DNA from 2 places in the Kluyvera chengduensis genome. Region 2 is predicted to be linked to the other one. Evidence: predicted binding sites of a transcription regulator. Region 2 holds the regulator's gene; the other holds the start of a gene.
What was found. The regulator PhoB, encoded in region 2, activates phosphate uptake and scavenging genes when phosphate is short. The targets are predictions, from matches to a motif close to CTGTCATAAAACTGNCNNAT.

Region 1: ACH1XZ_RS02665 (heavy metal response regulator transcription factor) is a predicted target of PhoB. The motif match lies at 1,400-1,419, and genes of this name have one in related genera.

Annotation. Positions count from the first base shown of each region.
Region 1 covers NZ_JBIQOI010000001.1:587,945-591,370, forward strand. Annotated here, with positions in the region: gene ACH1XZ_RS02660 (heavy metal sensor histidine kinase) at 1-614, opposite strand, end outside; gene ACH1XZ_RS02665 (heavy metal response regulator transcription factor) at 629-1,309, opposite strand; gene ACH1XZ_RS02670 (alpha/beta hydrolase) at 1,572-2,621, shown strand; gene ACH1XZ_RS02675 (autotransporter domain-containing protein) at 3,110-3,426, shown strand, end outside.
Region 2 covers NZ_JBIQOI010000009.1:133,209-136,634, reverse strand. Annotated here, with positions in the region: gene sbcD (exonuclease subunit SbcD) at 1-1,038, opposite strand, end outside; gene phoB (phosphate response regulator transcription factor PhoB) at 1,230-1,919, shown strand; gene phoR (phosphate regulon sensor histidine kinase PhoR) at 1,941-3,236, shown strand.

The DNA of each region.
Region 1 (3,426 bases), on a different contig from region 2:
TGGTCCCCGGGAGCGAGTTGCCGGGCCTGTTTACTGAGCGCCCCAACGGGACGAAGACCGATCCTTGAAACGGCGTATCCCAGTAAGGCGACAATCACGACGCCCAGTGCGGTAATGATCAGCAGCGTACGCGTGAAGGCATCGAGTGTGCCCATGTACGGCGTGGAGTCGATGGCAACCACATAGCGCAGCTCAGGCCTGTCACCGTTGGTGGGTATAGTTTTCACTAACAGGAACAGCGAGCATGCACCTTCTGATGCACCTGGCACTTTATTAAAGCCTTCCTGTAACGAAGACCACTGAACACCCACTGGTGGTGTTCCCCCCATGCTAAAGCGTGGGTTATCGCTCACTATCCAGTAGCGAACGCGTTCGCCTTCAGAATTGGTTAATACGGTGAATTTATTGGCCAATGTCGACCAGCCGTCAGCCGAGGTTCGTGCGGTGATCCACGGGCTCATTAATGATTCGCGGAACAACAATTCGTTGTGCATCTGCTTTTGCAAAGAGTCATGCAAGGAGCTTCTGAGCAGGATGCCGATAACGGACACAATCAGCAGCGCGGATAAGGCAAACATCAGCGCCAGGTGAACGGAGATGGAACGCTTAGGCATGCTTATCCCCTTTATTATTCTGACCGGACTTCGAGGACATACCCCATGCCTCGAACGGTATGCAGTAGTTTGATATCGAACGGCGCATCCACTTTGGCTCGAAGCCGTTTAATGGCCACTTCAACCACGTTGGCATCACTGTCGAAATTCATGTCCCATATCTGCTCAGCTATCATCATTTTTGACAGAATCTCTCCCTGATGCCGGGCCAAAAGGCTCAGCAGAGAAAACTCTTTCGCAGTCAGTTCCAGTCGCGTTCCGGCGCGAAATACGCGACGAGCCAGCAGGTCGAGATGCAGATCGTGAATTTGCAGCTGGGTGATGTCCGCGCCATCTGTAGCGCGGCGGCGCACCAGGGCCTGAATACGCGCCACCAGCTCAATCAGCGAAAAGGGCTTGGGGAGATAATCATCCGCGCCAAGACGCAGCCCTTTGACGCGTTCATCGACCGAGCCACGAGCCGAGAGCATCAGCACCGGCGTCTGTTTGGCTGCTCGCACCCCCTCAAGTACTCGGTAGCCATCCATCCCCGGCAACATCACATCCAGGATTATCGCGTCGTAGTCGAATTCCAGCGCGTAATGAAGACCTTCAGCACCGTCTGCAGAGACATCTACCGTAAATCCGGACTCACTCAACGCGCGGTTGAGATAGGTTGACGTTTTTTCTTCATCTTCAACTAACAACAGGCGCATGACGGGACTTCCTCTTAACTTTTCAACGGTGCATCAATACCTGAACAACCCTGTGACTGAGACTATTTTGCCTCCTGGTTGCCAACATAAAGCTGACAGTTACCTGACAGCATTGTCAGAATCGCTGAGACATCTCGGCCCATTTCCTGACAAAAATGTTATTCCTCTGTCACCTGGCTGACAGTCCTCTCGCCCTAATCTGAGCCTGCACATTTAAATCCGCGAGCCTGCATAACCAGGCCGACACTCATCGGGAGAGACCATGAAATTCACGCTTATCAGTGCAATGCTGCTCACGGCAATGGCCGGAGCGACTTCAGTCAATGCGGCTGATTACAAAAAAAATCCATTCACACTCGTTTATGACGGTGCCATTACTGAGAACGTCAAAGGCAAGGTCAACATTCACCCCGTGAAATACGATCTGCATGGCATCCAGATTGCTGCGAATGTCTATACCCCTGCTCACTACGATCCCGCCAAAAAATACCCTGCCGTGGTGGTGGCCCATCCTAATGGCGGCGTAAAAGAACAGGTCGCCGGGTTGTATGCCCAGCGTCTCGCCGAACAGGGCTACATCACGATTACCGCCGATGCGGCGTATCAGGGCGCCAGCGGTGGGTTGCCGCGCAGCGTGGATAAACCCGCTAATCGCATTGAGGATATCCACGGTATGGCTGACTACATCAGCCAATATCCTGGTGTCGATACCGCCCGCCTGGGTCTGCTGGGTATTTGCGGCGGCGGGGGGTATTCACTCGTTGCCGCTGAGACGGACAAACGGTTCAAATCGATTGCCACCATCAGCATGTTTAATTCAGGCCTGGTGCGCCGCAACGGTATGCAGGATTCGCAATTGGATACTATCCAGCAGCGTCTTCAGCAGGCTTCTGACGCACGTGCTCAGGAAGCTGCCGGAGGCGAAGTGCTTTACTCCGGCGATGCCAACCTGACGGATGAACAGATTGCTAAATTACCTTTTGCCTTGTATCGCCAGGGCTACGAGTACTACTGGAAAACTCACGCCCATCCGAACTCTACGTTTAAATACACCACCAGCAGTCTGCTGGATTTGATGAGCTTTGACGTAACGGACCATATCAATCTCATCAATAAACCGCTGCTGATGATTGCCGGTACAAAAGCGGATACGCGCTATATGACGGAAGATGCATTCGCAAAAGCTACCGGTACTAAGGACAAAGAACTCTTCCTGATCGATGGCGCTACCCATATCGAGACATATTGGGTGCCAAAATACGTTGATGAGGCAATGCAAAAGTTAGACGTTTTCTTTGACAAAAATATCTAGTTAGCCACAGATGAAACCCCAGCCTGCGCAGGCTGGGGGATGGCGAACAGCCGTATCTCATGTTGCGTATTCAAGCGATATACCCAGAATAACGAAATTGCGGCTAAAGATAATTACGCGGATTAAATAGATGCTATGAGTTAAATTCATAACTGTGGTGGATATGTGATAGTCATTTTTTAACTGCCGAAAATGCGCTCTATGAGGCACCACCGTCGAAGGTTGATTTTATTTTATATATTATCCCATGTCCATTATTGGACACGTAAAGATATACAGTAAATTCCTGGTGCTAATGTATTATCGATTAATAATGTCTTATTTGACCGTGTCGTTAATACTGGGCTCCAATCATTATGAATAGTAACAGACTAAAGAATATAGCTAATTTGTCTCGAATTAGCCTGGCAATTTTATGCCCGCTCTGTAGTTATAACGCGATAGCTGACAGTAATCACAATAACGAATCTGGAGATCAAACGGTTGTTATGAATGGTGTTGATATTCAGAACGACTATTACAGCCTTTATACTGATGGCAACATTGATATGACGTTCACTGATGCTGTTATTGATGCAGGAACTTACACGCAGGCGTTGATTGCTGACACGGACCAGGGCAGTGTGAATTTTAATGCTGATAATCTGACTACCCAAGGTGGCGGTGAAGTTGAACTCATTGGCGGTGGTGATGTAACAGCAACGATTTCTAACAGTCATTTTGGCTCTATGGATTATAATGACGCGGACTCTCTCTGGCTTGATTCGTATTATGGTGATGTCTCTGCGAGCGTTGAAAATTCGGT
Region 2 (3,426 bases):
CTGGCGCTGCTCGCGGCTGCGGCGCACCAGCAGCACGTCCACCGGCAGGTCGTCGGTAATAGTCTGGATTTTACGTTGAATATCATGCAGGTATTCGTCGCTGGTGATTTCGATATCCAGCCAGGTGCTTGGCTCTGCGGCGGCCTCGCGCCATTCGGCCAGTTGGGCGCTGATCTCATCAAAATCGCCTTTGATCACCGCCAGCGGCTGAGTGACCGGAACGGTCAGCGGCGCGACCTCGGCAAGCTTGCCGTCGGCGAAGCTCACCAGATTGACGCTTTTGGCTTTGCCGGTTTCATCAAAGCTGAGGGCGATAGGCGAACCGCTGTAACGGATATGCTCGCTGCCGCCGATTTTCTGCGCCCGGTGGATGTGGCCCAGCGCGATGTAGTCCGCCGGTGGGAAGTTTTGTGCCGGGAAAGCATCCAGTGTGCCAATATAAATGTCGCGTACCGCATCACTTTTGCTGGCGCCGACGGTGGTCAGATGGCCGCTGGCAATAATCGGCAGCGTGGCGTCGCCGCGCAGTTCGCAGGCCTGCTGGTACTGCTGCTGGTAGTAATCGGTAATGCTCGCCAGTACCTGCTGGACTTTTTCGCTGCCGGAAAGCCCCGCCTGGCTGGTAATAATGTCGCGCGGGCGCAGGAACGGCACCGGGCAGAATACCGCGCCGGGCGTGCCGTCGCGGTGGTTCAGGATAAAGGGTTCATGGCCCGCGCTGGCGATCACCGTGGTATTCAGAAATGAGAGGATATCGCGGGATTCATTCAGGGTTGCCACAGAGTCATGGTTGCCTGCCAGCACCACCAGATGGCAGCCAGTTTGTTGCAGATTAACCACAAATCGGTTGTACAGCTCACGCGCGTAGCTCGGCGGCGAGCCGGTATCGAAGATATCGCCCGCCACAATAATGGCATCGACCCGTTCGGTTTCGGCGGTTGCGAGCAGCCAGTGCAGGAAAGCCTCATGTTCAGCCGCGCGGCTCTTGCTGTAGAAGTTCTGGCCGAGGTGCCAGTCCGATGTGTGGATGATGCGCATAGCGGTTCCGTGAGAAGTGGCGTAAAGTTGATTATAAACATCAGCCTACGTTGAGGTCGATGAGCGCGTTTCGGCAGTGTCATAAACGGTAAACCGCGATCATCTAACGGTCATGTTTTTCATAAATCTGTCATAAATCTGACGCATAATGACGCCGTATATAATACTGATGTCTAAAAACAGGGCAAATAATGGCAAGACGTATTCTGGTCGTTGAAGATGAAGCGCCAATCCGCGAGATGGTCTGCTTCGTACTGGAACAAAATGGTTTCCAGCCGGTAGAAGCTGAAGACTACGACACCGCTGTCAGTAAACTGAATGAACCCTGGCCCGACCTTATTCTGCTCGACTGGATGTTACCGGGCGGTTCGGGACTGCAATTTATTAAGCATATCAAACGTGAAGCGCTGACGCGTGACATTCCGGTGGTGATGCTCACCGCTCGCGGTGAAGAAGAAGACCGCGTACGTGGCCTGGAAACCGGCGCTGACGATTACATTACCAAACCCTTCTCGCCAAAAGAGCTGGTTGCCCGCATTAAAGCGGTGATGCGCCGCATTTCGCCAATGGCGGTGGAAGAGGTCATTGAGATGCAGGGGCTGAGCCTTGACCCGACCTCTCATCGCGTGATGACCGGTGAAAACCCGCTGGATATGGGCCCAACCGAATTTAAGCTGTTGCACTTCTTTATGACGCATCCGGAGCGCGTGTACAGCCGCGAACAGCTGCTGAACCACGTTTGGGGCACTAACGTCTATGTCGAAGACCGTACCGTCGATGTGCATATCCGCCGTCTGCGTAAAGCGCTGGAACACAGTGGTCATGACCGCATGGTGCAAACCGTTCGCGGCACGGGTTATCGTTTTTCCGCCCGTTTCTAAATTTTGACAGGAGTGTGACGCGTGCTGGAACGGCTGTCATGGAAAAGGCTGGTGCTGGAGCTGATGTTATGCTGTCTCCCGGCCGTGATACTGGGACTGATTTTTGGTTATCTGCCGTGGTTTTTACTGGCGGCGGTGACCGGGCTGCTTATCTGGCATTTCTGGAATTTACTGCGCCTTTCCTGGTGGCTTTGGGTCGACAGAAGTATGACCCCTCCGCCGGGACGCGGCAGCTGGGAGCCCTTGCTGTACGGGCTCAACCAGATGCAGCTGCGTAATAAAAAACGTCGCCGCGAACTGGGTAATCTGATTAAACGTTTTCGCAGCGGCGCGGAGTCGCTGCCGGATGCGGTGGTGCTCACTACCGAAGAGGGCGCTATTTTCTGGTGTAATGGCCTGGCCCAGCAGCTGCTGGGGCTTCGCTGGCCCGACGATAGCGGGCAAAACATCCTTAACCTGCTGCGCTACCCCGAATTTACCCAACACCTCAAAAAACGCGAGTTCTTAAAGCCACTGCATCTGGTGCTGAACAGCGGTCGCCATCTGGAGATACGCGTCATGCCCTACACCGACCGCCAGCTGTTAATGGTGGCGCGCGATGTTACGCAGATGCACCAGTTGGAAGGCGCTCGACGCAACTTCTTTGCCAATGTTAGCCATGAACTGCGTACGCCGTTAACCGTGTTGCAGGGCTACCTGGAGATGATGCAGGAGCAGGTGCTGGAAGGAAACGTGCGTGAAAAAGCGCTGCACACCATGCGTGAGCAGACGCAGCGGATGGAAGGGCTGGTTCGACAGCTACTGACGCTCTCTAAAATTGAAGCCTCACCGACGCTGGCGCTCAATGAAAAAATTGATGTGCCGATGATGCTGCGGGTGGTAGAACGCGAGGCGCAAACGCTCAGCCAGCATAAGCATCAGTTCCATTTTGACATTGATGAGACGTTAAAAGTGTTGGGCAATGAGGATCAGCTACGTAGCGCGATGTCGAACCTGGTCTACAATGCGGTGAACCATACGCCGGAAGGCACGCTGATTACGGTGCGCTGGCAGCATGCGCCGCACGGCGCACTGTTCAGCGTGGAGGACAATGGGCCGGGCATTTCACCTGAGCATCTGCCAAGGCTGACCGAGCGTTTTTATCGCGTGGATAAGGCGCGTTCACGGCAGACCGGCGGCAGCGGTTTGGGGCTGGCAATTGTTAAACATGCGGTTAATCATCACGATAGCCGACTGGATATTACCAGCGAGCTCGGCAAAGGTTCGTGTTTCAGTTTCCTGCTGCCGGAACGTTTAATTGCCAGAAACAGCGAGTAATTTGGCGCTTGTCAGCTTAACTTTCCACAGACCAGCCTCGGTTGGTCTGTTTGCTTTGCAGTCAAGTAAACCCCGCGTGATTTACGAACGTCTGATTATTTTTTGTTCGCATGATTAGCCGGATGTTTTTCTTAAATCCAGTTAATACGTCTGCCTATTTTTTCACTATCAATATAATCATCTGGTTTTG